Regions from separate parts of the Terribacillus sp. AE2B 122 genome, predicted to be linked through region 2. Evidence: riboswitches for the same ligand, from Rfam matches in the RefSeq annotation. Region 2 holds a riboswitch; each other region holds the start of a gene.

Region 1 (3,970 bases), on a different contig from region 2:
TACAGACTGTCATGGAGAAAGCGAGGAAGATGCTGCCGAATGTGGATAAGATGCCGTTTCGCAGAAGCTGGGCAGGTCTCAGACCTCAGACATCAGATGGCAAGCCGCTAATTGGTGAACATCCGGAAATGAAGGGCTTGTATATTGCTGCTGGACATCAGCGCAATGGAATTCTGCTTGCTCCAGCTACGGGTAAGATGATTTGTGATTTGATAGGCAACAATGAGGTTCCGGAAGAATGGAAGGAAGCATTTCGTGTCGACAGATTGAACACTGGCGAGGAGGTGTTAATGTGAACATTCAGCTGAATGGCAGGCAGCAGGAATTATCCGCTGATATCAAGACTATAGCTCAGCTGCTGGCATCACTTTCCCTGGAAAAAAGAATTGTGATTGTCGAACTGAATAAAGAGATCATTAACAAGACTGCATATGCAGAACAGTCGATTAGAAATGGTGATAAAGTTGAGCTGATTCATTTTGTAGGAGGAGGATGAAGGATGTTACAGATTGCAGATAAGACTTTTACTTCCCGTTTATTATTAGGAACAGGCAAATACCCGTCATTTGAGGTGCAGGAAGAGGCAGTCAATATTTCGAAGGCAGAGATACTGACATTTGCTGTGAGGCGGATGGATATATTTGAGCCATCTCAGCCTAATTTTCTGGAACAGCTGGATTTGGAAAAGTACTCTTTAATGCCAAATACAGCAGGGGCAAAGACGGCAGAGGAGGCTGTCCGTATAGCCAAACTAGCCAAAGCTTCCGGGTTATGCGATATGGTGAAAGTGGAAGTGATCGGCTGTGATAGGACGTTGCTTCCAGATCCAGTCGAGACTTTGCGGGCTTCAGAAATGCTGTTGGATGAAGGCTTCATTGTTCTGCCTTACACGTCAGATGATGTTGTATTAGCTAAGCGACTCGTCGATCTGGGAGTGCATGCGATCATGCCGGGTGCATCGCCAATTGGGTCAGGGAAAGGAATCATCAATCCTTTTAACCTGCGTATAATCATTGAACAGAGCAGTGTACCAGTCATTGTCGATGCTGGTATTGGTTCACCTAAAGATGCTGCCTATGCAATGGAACTTGGGGCTGATGGTGTCTTGTTGAATACAGCTGTGTCCGGTGCTGCTGACCCTGTTCGTATGGCACATGCAATGAAGCTAGCCATTGAGGCAGGCCGATTAGGGTTCGAAGCAGGAAGAATTCCCGAAAAAGATTATGCAGTGGCAAGCAGCCCGAATGAAGGTTTGATTACCTGATGAAGGATCGTTATCAGAAACAGGAGCTGTTCATCGGCAAGGATGGGCAGGCGCAGGTAGAAAACAGTAAAATTGTCTTAATAGGGATGGGGGCATTAGGCTCTGCTTCCGCAGAGATGCTAGTACGTGCAGGTATCGGAGAATTGGTGCTTATTGATCGGGATTATGTTGAATTTCATAATCTTCAGCGTCAGCAGCTGTATACCGAGCAAGATGCTGCTTCCTATTTGCCGAAAGCTTTTGCAGCAAGGGAGCGATTACAGGCAATCAATCATCAAGTGACATTGCATACAGTGATCGAAAATGTTGACCACCATAATATCGAGCATCTGATTGAAGGTGCGGATGTAATTGTGGATGCTACAGATAATTTCGAGACACGTTTAATTGTCAATGATGCAGCATTGAAGCGTAGTATTCCTTACTTATATGGAGCGTGTGTAGGCAGCTATGGGATAACATACCCAGTGCTTGTAGATAAAGATACTCCATGTCTTCACTGTCTTCTGGAACAGCTTCCACAGCAAAGCGAAACTTGTGATACAGCGGGAATCATCAGTCCGATTGTCCAATGGGTGGCAGCGATGCAAGTCACACAAGCATTGCGAATCTTATGCGGTCAGGAAGTAAAGGCAGAACTGTGTGCGTTTGATATATGGACAGGTGATTATACGAAGGTGGACGTAAATAGCCTTCGCAATTCAAGCTGTTCCAGTTGCGGCACAAATGCAGAATTGCCTTTTTTGAATGGTTCCTCCCGGACGAGGCTTGATGTTCTTTGCGGCAGGGAGGCTGTCCATATCCGGCCTAGCGCCAATAAATCACTGGATTTGCCAGCTTTATCAGAAGAATGGGCAAATGCACTCGACCAGGTCACTGCCAATGAATACTTGCTTGCTTTTCAATACAAGGGTCATCGAATTGTGTTATTTTCTGATGGCAGGGCAATCATTCATGGTGTGGCCGATATAAGCCGAGCGCGTTCCCTTTATGAGAGTCTTGTCGGATAATGTTGTTTGAATTTTCAGTTGACTCTATATATTATTCATGCTAAACTCCTTCATAACAAATGAATACAAAACTCTTATCAAGAGCGGCGGAGGGACTGGCCCGATGATGCCCGGCAACCTGCAAGTGTAACTTTAACTTGTATAGGTGCTAATTCCTGTAGATGAGAGAAGACACAGTACGGTACATTCGTCTCCCTGTCCTCTCAGGGAGGCTTTTTTTTATGCAGAAAATCATTTAAGGAGGCAAAACAGATGACAGCAGTGAAGATAGGGTTGATTGGATATGGCACAGTAGGAAGTGCTGTAGGGAGGACGATCCGCTCCCATCAAGCGAATCTGCAGGCGATTTTTGGTAAGGAAGTACAAGTGGCAGGTGTCTTGGTGCGGGAGAAGCAGAAGTATGAACAGCAAGTAACGGACGCATTGCTGACAGACGATGCAGCGGAGCTCTTCTCAATATCTGACCTCGATGTAATCATCGAAGCAAGTGTCGGCATTGAGCCAGCCTTCAGCTACCTGACTGAAGCGATCCATCATGGCTGTCATATCATCACGGCAAATAAAGAACTGATTGCTTCCCGGGGTGCAGAGCTCAAACGCTTGGCTAAGAAGAAAGGCGTGCGGCTGGAATATGAAGCTGCAGTCGCAGGTGGCGTGCCGGTGATTGGGACGCTGAAACAGCTTCTGCATATCAACCATGTCGTTAAAGTAGAGGCAATTTTGAATGGCACATCCAATTTTATTCTGACGGAAATGTCCGATAAGGGACTACCGTTTGAGGAAGCGCTGCAGCTTGCGCAGGAAGCAGGATTTGCAGAAGCTGATCCCGCCAATGACGTTGATGGCTGGGACGCGTTTTATAAACTGATGGTGTTAAGTGATTTGTTGTTCGAGGCTCAGCCGGACTGGGAGAAAGTTACACGAAAGGGAATCCGCTCAGTTTCCTCACAGGATATCCAAGCTGCTGGAGAACAAGGTTGGAAAATCAAACATGTTGCTACGCTTGAAAATGCGGGCGGAGAAGTGACTGCATCTGTCGAACCAGTCATTTTATCTGCTGCACATCCTTTGTACAGCGTGGATGGAGTAGATAATGCTGTATGTGTGGAAGGTGACCTAGTTGGCAAGCTGAAGCTTCAAGGGCCAGGTGCTGGGGCATTGCCGACTGCAAGCGCCATCGTTGAGGACTTGGCGAATCTTGTCCACCAGCGGAAGGAAATAGAAGTAAAGCGGGTAATCAAATTCACGGAGAAGCGCGAGGCAGTTCCTTTCGTTCACTTGCCGTCTGGTGAGACCATTCTTCTGCACGGAGAAAACGTTGAATCTGATAGCCATTATTATAGAGTTGCCGCTAGAAAACCGGCTAAAGCAGAAGCTTAATACAGGAGGAGAGTTCGGATGACAATCGTATTTCTAAACGGAAGCTTGAATCCTGCATCTACAACGAGGAAGTTGTTAGAAGAAGTACAGACGCTGTTGCAAAAGGCCAGATATGAGACCGATATAATCAATATAGGGGAATTAGATCTGCCGCTTTTTCACCCGGTCCGGCCGGCTGGAGCAGCAGCTGATTGGCTGCGGGAACGAATCAGTTCGGCAGAGGGACTTGTGGTCGGTTCACCTGAATACCATGGCAGTTACAGCGGGGCATTAAAGAACGCAATTGACTATCTGGATAAAGATTTGCTGAAAGGTA
Region 2 (3,970 bases):
GCAATTGTGACCGACAGTCTTACGAACTTGAGAGAAGAGGATTTACAGAAATATCCTTTTATATATTACGCGCATTTGAATGTTGTCGTAGATGATAAGTCCTATATTGATTTAAAAGAGATTACGAATGATCAGTTATTTCGTTTTATAGATGAGGGAGCTTCCTATTCTTCTTCCCTGCCGTCACCAGAGGTATTTGTAACACTATATGAAAAGTTATTGGCAGAATACGATGCTATTATCAGCCTACATTGTACAGAAAATGTAAGCGGTACCGTCAATTCTGCACGTATAGCAAGGGATACAATCGAAGGGGCTAAGGAAAAAATCACTGTCATTGATACGAATACAGCTTCCATCGGAGTAGAAAATATCGTCATTAAAGTGTGTGAGCTCTTGGAGCAAGGTAAATCGTTGGATGAATTATTAGAGGTAATTGAATATTACCGTACACATGGACAGCTGTACCTTACGATTAATGACCTGACAACACTAGTACGTACTGGACGCATTTCGAAAACAGCTTCAAGGATCGGTAACTTATTGCATATTAAACCAATTATCGGTTTTAAGGATGCGAAATTAGAAGTTATGAGTAAAGTTCGTACCAAGAAACGTCTGTTAAAATGGATGCTGGAAAAATTACGACATGATATTGAGCAATCAGGAAAACAAGTTGTTCGTATTACACATGTGAATTCCATTGATCTTGCTACTGAGTTAAAGCATGCATTGGAAATATGCGGTGATAAGGTAGACATATTTATCAGCAATGAAATCAGTTCCGTTATGGCAATTCATTTTGGTCGAGGCGGAGTTGGGGCAAGCTGGATGCCTGCTAATTATTCTGTTTAGTAAACGGCTTGTGATATCAATCAGCTTCTGTGTCATATGCCATCTATTGAGAAACCTCGAACAATTTAATTGTTCGAGGTTTTCGTTTCTTTAAATAGCTCTTAGTTTTAATGCTACTTCGTTTCTGTACTCTTAAATATAGAAAATCCTATTTTAGAGAAAAGATAAAGAGTAAAGATGATTACTAAAATCCTGCCTATTACATATCCTTCTGTTACGTCTAAGTTATTTCTGTATAATAAATGACTATTAAAACAAAGATAAATTGCGATTAATAAAGGAATGGCGATAAACAATACAGCAATGGTACGTCTGGCTTCCCAACTCATCATACTCAGACCTTTCTATCTATTTTATATAAAATCAGGTAAATGCCTCTTATACATATCTAAAGCATTCTTGCTGCTTTCTAAAACCCGGATTGTCTTTACATTGGGTTTTGTGTAGATAATCGGATAATCTAACTCATCAAATTGTTCATTCATTCGAAATGCTAATTGCTCATCATGCAGAGAAAATTCTGATTGTATTCCGGGTTTATTTCCGCGTGCGTCAAGTCGTATCCACTTATTTAAGCTTTTAATATAAACCCCATTAAGAGCATGGATACAATAACCTTTGTCTGGTGTATCGAATAGGGTCAATCTTTGATAGCAAAAGCCTGTTGGAATATTTAATGACCTTAACATGGCTGCAAGCAAATTAGATTTTGCATAACAGATGCCTTCTTTGTATGTAAGTACTTCTGATGCCCTGCAAGTCACACGCTTGCTCTGAATATCCCATGAGTGCCCTATACTATCACGAACATAATGGAATACTACTCTAACTTTGTCTATTTCGGACATTCGAGATGAAATTAGCTCACTGATCTTGTCTCTGATCAGGGGATGTGAGAAATCAATTACATCTGATTCATCCAAATAGTCATTGTAAGATTGTGATTCTGGTATTAAATTCAAATATCTCCCTCCTGTAACTCATATGTATAAATATACCAGTAAAATCAATAGGAGGGTTCATGAATTTTAATTGTTCTAAGTCATTCTTATAAACATACATTAGTAGTTGTCTAAGCAATTTGCTCTTGTATGTCGATGTAACTTCTTATTCCTGAGTAACCCGATAAGTTATATTGACAATCTGATCTCTGTCTGATAAAATTTCTGAAAACTGTATATGTTTCTTATCTAGAGAGGTGGAGGGATATGGCCCTGTGAAACCTCAGCAGCAGGTCTGACAACAGATACTGTGCTAATTCCATCGGTTCATAGCCGGCAGATAAGATGAATAGAGGAAGCCTCTCGACGCATCTTGCACGAGAGGCTTTTGTATTTGTCCCGCTGCCTACAGAAAGGGGAAGGCAACATGTTTGAATTGATTCGAGAACTGTCCAAGTACAAAGGGTATAATCAGTCGTTTGTTTCACAGATCGTTGATAAGATTACACCGTTCGCGGATGAGATGCACTTTGACAGTCGGGGGAATCTTATTGTCCGTAAATATGGAGCAAAGTATTCGCCGAAAATCACCTTGCTGGCGGAGGTAAAGGAAGAGATTTATGTAGTGACGTCCATTACGGAATCAGGCGCGCTTGTAGCAGATGCGAATTATTTCTCGCTTACGTATGCTCAGGGGCAGACTGTTCAAGTGGAGGCAAAGAATGGATTAGTGCAGGGCGTGATTATGGCAGGTGAAGCAGAACAACATGCTGCTGTGATCGACATCGGTGCCAACTCGGAAAACGATGCGCGTGAGATGGGTGTGGAGCCTGGCAATCATGTGACGTTATTTGATGACTTCCTGTATCTTGGTGACGAAGTGAGTGGAAGAGTCGTCGGAAAAGGGTTGGATAACAAAGTGGCACCAGCAATTGCGATCAATCTTCTGCAGCAGTGGGATGCAACAGAAGGGGAAATCACCATTATTTTCTTTCCGTTTCATAATAAAAAGCAACTTACCTATCAGCTTGAAGGAGAAGCGGCCTTTTTTATCGGATCCGTCCCTCGTCAAAGAATTGCGCACAAAAGCCGAGGAGCCATCGAATTAGGAAGCGGAGTTGCGATCAAAGTGGCAGACAAAACAATTCCAATCAATCAGACATTGAAAAATCAGTTGGTCGATTTGGCCATTGCTCATGACATTCCATTTCAGTTGGAATTTCTATTTCGACATCGCTATAAAAAACTATCCACCAAGATTCCAGTGAGTGTCCTAAATATCCCGATCGAGCATCTTGACCAGACGACACAGGTCGTGTCAGTAAAGGACTTGGAGGACACGAATCAGCTAATACAGACTTATCTTTTACGAAGCAAGGAATTACAATTTTAGTTTGTGGTAAAAATCCCCATTACTGTTTAATTTCCAGTATACTGAAGCTAACAGTATAGAGGAGGCGGTTCAGTATGAAACAGACAAATGCAGCATACAAGTCGCAAAGCAGGAGTGCCATAGCAATCAGCTAAAGGGGAGCTTTTATTGAAGCAAGCACTATTGATTATTGATGCACAGCAAGCACTAATTGAGGGCGGAGCAGGAGAGAGACCTGTTTATCGCAAAGAGAACCTGATTGAACAAATTAACCTGGTCATCGGCAAGGCACAAACAGCAGACGCTGCTATTCTTTTCGTCCGTGATACAGATGTCGCGGAAGGACAAGGAACGGGATTCCAGATCCATCCAGGTATCCAAGTACCAAAAGAAGCACCTATCTTTAACAAGCAGGCTACAAATGCTTTCTATGGAACAGGTTTGCTTGAACATGTGAAAGAAGAGGGATTTACTCATCTTGTCATCATGGGCTGCGAGACCCAGCATTGTATTGACACGGCAGTTCGTACTGCCACCGTACAAGGCATGGATGTAACACTCGTAGCAGATGGTCATTCAACAGCTGGCTCTGATGTTCTGACAGCAGAGCAGATCATCCAGCATCACAATCAGATTCTGCACGGTCACTATAATGTGGATCATTTCTCAGTTGTGCGTCAGGCAGCAGAGGACCTGTTTAAAACGTCGCATGATACGTATCGCTAAGCTTATTGTTTAATGTTCGTAGACTTAAAAACCCTTCTGAATTTTATTTGGAAGGGTTTTTATATGTAGTTAATGC
Region 3 (3,970 bases), on a different contig from region 2:
AAAATATAATAACCGAATGGAATGACGGATGCGAGCAGGGCTAAGATTGCCCATTTCATTCCCCAGCCAACTTTCAGGGTCGTATAGCCAGTCCAAATGACATACAGGACGAACAAACCGCCATGGATGGCACCTATGTAGGTGACGAAGATCGGTATATCCATCATATATTTCAAAGGCATTGCCAGGAACAATAACAAAAGCAAGGAAGTCCCCTCGAGAAATCCGATGATACGGAACCATTTCAATGTCGCTTGCATGAAAGCCCTCCCAAAAACTATTTATAAATAGTATAAGCAAGCTTGCCCCTATTTACCACTCATCGGGAGAACTTGTCATAACATTGTCAAAATATCATGTTACATCATAGATGGACGGACGTCTGTCCTGAAACACGGGGATGCGGCTGCGAACGTCATCCACTTGGTCAAGGACTGCTTCACCATACAGAATGGTAGCTTCCTCGCCAGCTTCAGCAATGACCTCTCCCCATGGCCCGATGATCATGCTATGCCCGGCGAATTCATTGGCAGGATCGCTTCCAGCCCGATTACAAGCAACTACATAGCATTGGTTTTCGATTGCCCGGCTGAGCAAAAGCGCACGCCAGTGATCCAGTCGCGCTTTCGGCCACTCGGCAACAACGAAGAGCACTTGCTGATCGTGAATCATATGCGTGCGGATGAATTCGGGAAAACGGATGTCGTAACAGATGACGCCAGCTGCTCGCTTATTTCCAATGGAAAAGGAAGCAGATTTGTCGCCTTGGGTCATAAACTTCTCTTCATCCATCAACCGGAATAAGTGCGCTTTATCATATTCATGTAGCAGCTCACCAGCTGGTCCGAAGACAAGCATCGTGTTATAGACACCAGTTTCGGTCTGCTTGGCAATGGAACCAGCGACGATATATTTTTGGTGTGTTTTAGCCAATCTGCTGATGAATCGCTTCGTTGTTTCTCCCTCTGCATCACTTATGCTTTCAAGCCTAGACAGGTCGTAGCCAGTTGTCCAAAGCTCCGGCAGCACGAGGACATCGGCATTTTCCTGTGCCTCATTAACTAATGCTTCCACTGTTCTGTAATTGGCTTCCGGATCACCAAAAACGATATCATGCTGAATTAAGGCAAGTTTCATTGTGTCACTCCCTTATTCGCCGCAACGAATGTCTCGACACTTCGCATGGCGTCCACGACTTGATCTGAATCGGAAACATGCATGAAATGAATGGATTCACCTGGTGCGACAGCGCCGTCTGCAGCAATTTTCATCGCTTTGTCCAAATCCTCTTTTACGCCAAGTTCTTTAAGTACTGTTGGTAATCCGAGTTTTTGATAAATTGGAAGCAAAGTGCGAATCTCGTCAAACTTCTCTTCCAATGCAAGCTGAACAAGAATGCCGTAAGCTACTTTATTTCCGTGCAGCTGCTCATGTGTTTCTGCAAGTCTTGTCAGTCCATTGTGAATGGAATGTGCACCAGCAATTCGGCCGTATTCATCACCGAAACCTCCTACCATACCGCCAGCCATAATGATAGTTTCTGCAACCCGGGTAAATGCACTGTCAGTACGTTCACTTTGTAAAGAACAAATAGCTGCATCTCCTTCGGCAATAAGGATATCCCGGCATAACTTAGCTGCGTTGCGGGATATCTGAACAGCAAGCGGCTGATCCGTCATATTTTCGGTAAGTGCATCTGCTTCGTACCATTTGGCCAATGTATCTCCGATTCCGGCAATCAGATAAGGTACAGGTGTTGTGAGCAAAAGTTTCGGCTCAACAAGCAGCATAAATGCACTGCGTGGGAATACGGTATATTCGACAAAATTACCTGCTTCATCATAAAAAACGCTGAGTGAAGCCCATGGGGAGCAGTTAGAAACGATTGTCGGAATTAGAATGACTGGCAGCCCTGCATCATTGGCAGCGGCTTTGGCAGTATCTAACACTTTTCCGCCGCCGACACCGATTATGAATTGAGCAGCTTCGTTTGTTGCGATGTTTGCTAATCTAGCTGCTTCTGCATGTGTGCACTGGCCGTTATAAGCGACTCGTTTTACTGGCAAATCAATCGGATCCAAGAATGGGGAAGCCGCTTTCCAGGAAGCATTTCCGTGAATAAGCAAACCATTTGTCCAATTCAATTCCGAAAGCCTTGCTGGAAGACTTTCCAGTATATTATCCTCACAGACGTAATAATTCGGAGCGCCTTTTATGTTGATGGTCATGTTGTCACCTCATTGATTTTTTACATAAAAAAACTCTTCCAGACGAATATGGAAGAGGGAAAGGCGGTGTCTAGTCCCCTTATCCCTCAGCGTTTCGCTGTTGGATTTAGCACCGTGTGCAAATGCACCGGTTGCCGGGCTTCATAGGGCCAATTCCCTCCGCCTTCTCTTGATAAGAGTGTGTGATTCATGTATGATTTGTTCATTATCGCATTCTATTTCCAAGACTGTCAAGATTGGTAATAGTCAGAATAAGAAGAGTGAAACAACAGGAGAGTGAGTAAGATGGATTTTCCGTTTTCGGATGCATTGAAACGACTGCCGGAACAGTTTTTTGCCGGCTTAGTACATAAGGTAGGTCTGCTGGAGAAAGAGGGGCACGATATCATCAAGCTCGGACAGGGAAACCCTGATTTGCCGACGCCGCAGCATATCGTAGAGAAACTGAAGGAAGCTTCCGATAATCCGGCTTATCATAAATATTCACCATTCAGAGGCTTTGATTTTCTTAAGCAGGCAGTTTGCGACTTTTATGATCGGGAATACGGTGTAAAATTGGATCCCGCAACAGAAGTGGCCATCATGTTCGGCTCTAAAACAGGTTTGGTGGAAATCAGCCAATGTCTGCTGAATCCTGGTGATTTGGCACTGCTTCCGGACCCGGGGTATCCGGATTATATGTCCGGTATCGAACTTGCGCAAGCACGAACATCGTTCATGCCATTAACCGCTGAAAATGAATTTCTGCCTGATTATGATGCTATTCCTGCTCGTGATCTGGAAGAAGCAAAGCTGATGTTCTTGAACTATCCAAACAATCCCACTGCTGCAACAGCGGATCAGAAGTTCTTCGATAAAACAGTGGAACTGGCAAAGAAACATAAAATCTGTGTGCTGCATGATTTCGCTTATGGTGCACTAGGCTTTGACGGTGAAAAACCACAAAGCTTCCTGCAATCCGAAGGCAGCAAAGAAGTTGGCATTGAAATGTACACCTTATCCAAAACGTATAATATGGCCGGCTGGCGCATCGCTTTTGCAGTTGGTAATGCCTCTGTGATTGAAAGCATCAATTTAATCCAGGATCATATTTATGTAAGTTTGTTTGGCGGCATGCAAGAGGCGGCTGCTTACGCTCTGACAACGGATCAGACATGCGTGGAAGAACTCGTCCGCACGTATGAAAGCAGAAGAGATGCTTTCATCGGCCATTTACGTGCTATCGGTTGGGATGTACCCGAACCAAAAGGTACTTTCTTCGTTTGGCTGCCAGTTCCGCACGGATTTACTTCTGAGGAATTCGCTGATTTGCTGCTGGAAAAGGCGCATGTGGCAGTTGCTCCGGGGAATGGTTTTGGCGAATATGGAGAAGGATATGTTCGCGCAGGTTTATTGGATACGGAGGAAAGATTGCTGGAAGCGGCAAAACGAATCGAAAAGCTCGGTATCTTTTCAAAAGCATAAGAAAGAGCCAGTCCTATATGGGACTGGCTCTTTTGTCTGTCAGCTTGTCACTGCGCAGCGATTTGGGCCGGATTCTATATCGGCTTCGTCTGTGCTATCAATGGTGGCTTTTCCTTGATTGGCTTCCCGAATCAGCTGGTAGCTATTCGGCTGCTGGGAAGGAATGCTATCCAAAACGGAGGAAGCAAATTGGCTCACATCCTGCAGCTGCAATCGGGGATTTTTTCTGTATAAATCTTCCATACGAGCTTGAACTGTACCGTCCGTTTCGATCTCTG
Region 4 (3,970 bases), on a different contig from region 2:
TGGTGGTGCAAGGAGCTGGATAGGGGTAGGGGCCTTCAGTATCCAGCCTTCTGAATTTACGAAGCTGGGCTTGATCATCTATTTAGCTGTCTATCTTTCGGCTAAGCAGAAATATATAACTTCCTTGAGACAAGGATTCCTGCCCTCGCTCTTACTCGTTTTTACAGCTTTCGGTATGATCATGCTCCAGCCGGATCTGGGAACTGGTGTAGTACTTGTACTTACCTGTATGGTGATGATTTTAGTGAGCGGAGCCAGAATCTCACACTTCGTTGGTCTAGGTATTTTAGGGCTAGGTGCTTTCGCGGCGCTCATCTTGTCTGCGCCATATCGAATTCAGCGTATCACAGCTTTTCTGGATCCTTGGGAAGATCCGTTAGGGGAAGGATTCCAGATCATCCAATCCCTATATGCGATTGGACCTGGCGGGTTAATGGGGCTGGGGTTAGGCAATAGTCTGCAAAAATTCTTCTACCTGCCAGAGCCGCAGACGGATTTCATCTTTGCCATTCTAGCAGAGGAGCTCGGGTTCATCGGCGGCGCAGGTGTTATGCTTCTCTTCCTGTTGTTTCTGTGGCGAGGCATACAAGTTGCGCTTCGGGCGCCTGATGGCTTCAGTAGTCTGCTGGCATTAGGTATCACTGGTATGATTGCTATCCAGTGCATGATCAATATCAGTGTTGTTATAGGCTTGATTCCAGTTACTGGTATTACGTTGCCGTTTTTAAGCTACGGTGGATCTTCACTTACGCTTACGCTTAGCTCTGTCGGTATCCTATTGAATGTCAGCAGGTATAGTAAACTCTGAAAACATATGCTTCGTTGATGCTGAATTCTTGAGTAAAGTTAACTTCCGACAGAGCTTTGGAGAGGTTCACCTAGATATGTAGCTAAAACAGAATGAAATGTATGCCATGCAGGGACTATGATCACATGAGAAGCAAACGGAACAGTTTAAGTTAAAAATAATCTGTAAGAAAAAAGTACTGTGTTAAAAAATTCAGACAATTCCTGTTGACATTTATTAGTAACGCACGTATCATTGTAAACAATTTCATATAGTTCTTATCAAGAGAAGCCGAGGGACTGGCCCGATGAAGCTTCAGCAACCTCTGATTATGTCAGAAAGGTGCTAAATCCAGCAAGATTAATTTCTTGGAAGATAAGAGTGCGGGCGATTATCTCAAGCTCTCTTTTCTTCGGAAAAGAGAGCTTTTTTTCGTTTAGTCACTCTACTACAAAAAAAGGAGAATTGACAAATGACAGACATTATCATTCTAACAGGCAGTCCATCCAAACATTCAAGATCGCAGCTGGCAGCAAATTATGCAGGGAAACTGGCGGAAGCCCAAGGCTATTCTGTGAAGGAGATCAGCGTTACCGATTTTGCTGCGGAGGATCTGATTTATGCAAGATTCGACAGTCCGGCTATTGTGGAAGCAGGTCAAACCGTCAGCAGTGCCAAAGGATTAATTATTGCTTCACCTGTATACAAAGCAGCTTATACCGGCGTATTAAAAGCTTTACTTGATCTACTGCCTCAGGACGCGTTTAAGAATAAGCCGGTACTTCCGATCATGACAGGCGGCAGCCCGGCACATTTGCTTGCGATAGATTATGCATTAAAGCCGCTAATCGCGAATCTAAAAGGAGAGCCTTTACAGGGAGTATATTTATGCGATCACCATATCAATAAAGAGAACCCAAATCAGCCAGTGGCGGACGAAGAAACCGGTGTAAGAATTAACAGGCAGGCGAATCAGCTTGTTGAATCTATTCGCCGTAATCATGCTGCCAGTGCCGTGAAGTAAAGGAGGAAAGTGATGGGAGCAAAGAAAACATTATTTGGTATTCCGATTCAAGTCATTGGCGGGCTGCTGGCAATTTTGTTGTTCATGACTGGGGACGGCATTGAACAGGCATTTCTGTCTAAGTATGTTGTCGACATAGGATTCACTACCAATCAGTCAGCAATTATGTTCAGTGCTTACGGAATCGTACTCACACTGGCTTCTTGGCTTGCTGGTGTGCTTGGGGAAGTCATAGGACCGCGAAGGACGATGCTGATCGGGCTGGTGACATGGGTTGTTTTTGAAATCGGCTTTCTTTATCTGGGTCTTTACTTGGAAAGCTTTTCTATGATGGTGATCATGTACGGTTTGCGCGGTTTTGGCTACCCGCTGTTTGCTTTCGCTTTTATTGTGTGGATTGCTTACCGTACAGAAAAGCAAAAGCTTGCAACAGCAATGGGATGGTTCTTCTTTATGTTTGCTGGCGGTATCGGTTTTCTTGGCTCGTATTATCCGAGTATTCTGCTTCCGTACATTGGTGAAATGGCAACGCTTTGGAGTTCACTTATTTGGATTATCTTAGGTGGAATTCTAGGTGTTGCATTAGTAGACGACAAAGATCGCCAGGGAGTCAGGATTCAAGATCAAACTTCAGAAAATAAGTGGGCGGAGGCGCTAAAAGGAATCACGATTCTTTGGGAGAGTCCGCGCGTTGCTGCTGGCGGTCTCCTTCGTACAATTAATACAGCAGGATGGTATGGTTTCGTAGTTGTAATGCCAGGTTTTTTTACGAGTTTCCTAAATATTTCAACGAGTCAGTGGCTTCAGCTTTGGGCGATTCAGTCCGTCAGCAATATGGCAGCTGGTGTGTTATTTGGGATGATAGGTGACCGAATTGGCTGGGTTAAGGTAGTCCGTTGGTTTGGCTGTGTGGGAGCAGCTGTTTGTTCTTTGCTTTACTACTACATTCCGGCAGCATTCGGAGCAAACATTCCGCTGCTTGTACTGAACGCAATTCTTTTCGGTGCCGCAATTGCAGCTTTTGTTCCGCTGTCTGCTATATTACCGACGCTTGCTCCTGCCAACCGCGGGGCAGCGATCTCTGTACTTAATTTAGGTGCAGGAGCCAGTCAGTTTCTTGGTCCGGTGCTTGTCGGGGTACTGAACAATTACTTAGGAATTGTTGGTGTGGTCTGGGGATTTGCCATTTTGTATGCACTTAGTTTTCTGTTAACGCCATTTCTTGCCCCTGCTTCGAAAGCACAAGTACATGCTACAGAAGAACTTGCTGTTAGATAACTAAAGGAGGATTTTCTAAATGACGAACAAACGGATCTATTTGAATGCTTTTGATATGAATTGCGTTGGACATCAATCACCGGGGTTATGGACACATCCTGACGATCAGGCACATCGCTACAAAGATTTGGAGTATTGGACAGATCTTGCGCAAATATTGGAGCGTGGCCAGTTTGATGCATTATTTTTGGCGGACGTACTTGGAACATACGACGTTTATCAGAACTCCCGGGAGGGAGCAGTCCGTCAGGCAGCCCAGGTGCCGGTAAATGATCCGCTGCTCGTTGTGCCGGCGATGGCTCAAGTCACAAAGCATCTAGGTTTTGGTGTTACAGCGTCTGTTACGTATGAGCATCCATACAGCTTTGCGCGTCGCGTCTCTACGTTGGATCATTTAACGAAAGGCCGTGTAGGCTGGAATATTGTTACATCCTATTTAGAAAGTGCAGCTAGAAACCTAGGTTTGGATACGCAAATTAAACATGACGAGCGCTATACTATTGCTGAGGAATACGTAGAAGTATGCTATAAGCTTTGGGAAGGCAGTTGGGAAGACGATGCAGTAGTTCGAGATACAGATAGGAAAGTTTACACTAATCCAGAAAAGGTGCATGATATTCACCACAATGGCACGTATTACACTGTTCCAGGAGCGCATCTGTCTGAACCTTCTCCGCAACGGACACCAGTGCTATTTCAGGCGGGATCATCTTCAAAAGGCAGGGCATTTGCCGCCAAGCATGCGGAGTGTGTCTTTATAAGTACGCCGACGGTTACTGTTACAAAGAGCTATGTAGACAAGCTGCGCGAGGAGACAAAACGTCAAGGGCGTGATCCAGAAGAGATAAAAGTGATGAGTCTATTTACTCCAATTGTGGCTG

What was found. Region 2 has a riboswitch for S-adenosylmethionine ahead of AE2B122_RS16460 (hypothetical protein). Riboswitches for the same ligand answer to the same signal wherever they lie in the genome.
Region 1: linked by a shared signal. The riboswitch ahead of AE2B122_RS17320 (homoserine dehydrogenase) and the one ahead of AE2B122_RS16460 (hypothetical protein) in region 2 are both predicted to bind S-adenosylmethionine.
Region 3: linked by a shared signal. The riboswitch ahead of AE2B122_RS14370 (iron-containing alcohol dehydrogenase family protein) and the one ahead of AE2B122_RS16460 (hypothetical protein) in region 2 are both predicted to bind S-adenosylmethionine.
Region 4: linked by a shared signal. The riboswitch ahead of ssuE (NADPH-dependent FMN reductase) and the one ahead of AE2B122_RS16460 (hypothetical protein) in region 2 are both predicted to bind S-adenosylmethionine.

What each region holds. Positions count from the first base shown of each region.
Region 1 is NZ_LR700950.1:71,363-75,332, forward strand. It holds gene thiO (glycine oxidase ThiO) at 1-296, shown strand, start outside; gene thiS (sulfur carrier protein ThiS) at 293-496, shown strand; gene AE2B122_RS17310 (thiazole synthase) at 500-1,264, shown strand; gene AE2B122_RS17315 (ThiF family adenylyltransferase) at 1,264-2,274, shown strand; SAM riboswitch class I at 2,346-2,442, shown strand; gene AE2B122_RS17320 (homoserine dehydrogenase) at 2,527-3,654, shown strand; gene AE2B122_RS17325 (NADPH-dependent FMN reductase) at 3,673-3,970, shown strand, end outside.
Region 2 is NZ_LR700949.1:39,187-43,156, forward strand. It holds gene AE2B122_RS16450 (DegV family protein) at 1-855, shown strand, start outside; gene AE2B122_RS16455 (transglutaminase family protein) at 1,209-1,817, opposite strand; SAM riboswitch class I at 2,039-2,143, shown strand; gene AE2B122_RS16460 (hypothetical protein) at 2,224-3,189, shown strand; gene AE2B122_RS16465 (cysteine hydrolase family protein) at 3,337-3,894, shown strand.
Region 3 is NZ_LR700947.1:79,882-83,851, reverse strand. It holds gene AE2B122_RS14380 (DUF3817 domain-containing protein) at 1-260, opposite strand, end outside; gene AE2B122_RS14375 (carbon-nitrogen family hydrolase) at 355-1,137, opposite strand; gene AE2B122_RS14370 (iron-containing alcohol dehydrogenase family protein) at 1,134-2,228, opposite strand; SAM riboswitch class I at 2,305-2,407, opposite strand; gene AE2B122_RS14365 (pyridoxal phosphate-dependent aminotransferase) at 2,514-3,692, shown strand; gene AE2B122_RS14360 (MBL fold metallo-hydrolase) at 3,732-3,970, opposite strand, start outside.
Region 4 is NZ_LR700942.1:971,355-975,324, reverse strand. It holds gene spoVE (stage V sporulation protein E) at 1-808, shown strand, start outside; SAM riboswitch class I at 1,063-1,169, shown strand; gene ssuE (NADPH-dependent FMN reductase) at 1,260-1,811, shown strand; gene AE2B122_RS04940 (MFS transporter) at 1,824-3,089, shown strand; gene AE2B122_RS04935 (LLM class flavin-dependent oxidoreductase) at 3,109-3,970, shown strand, end outside.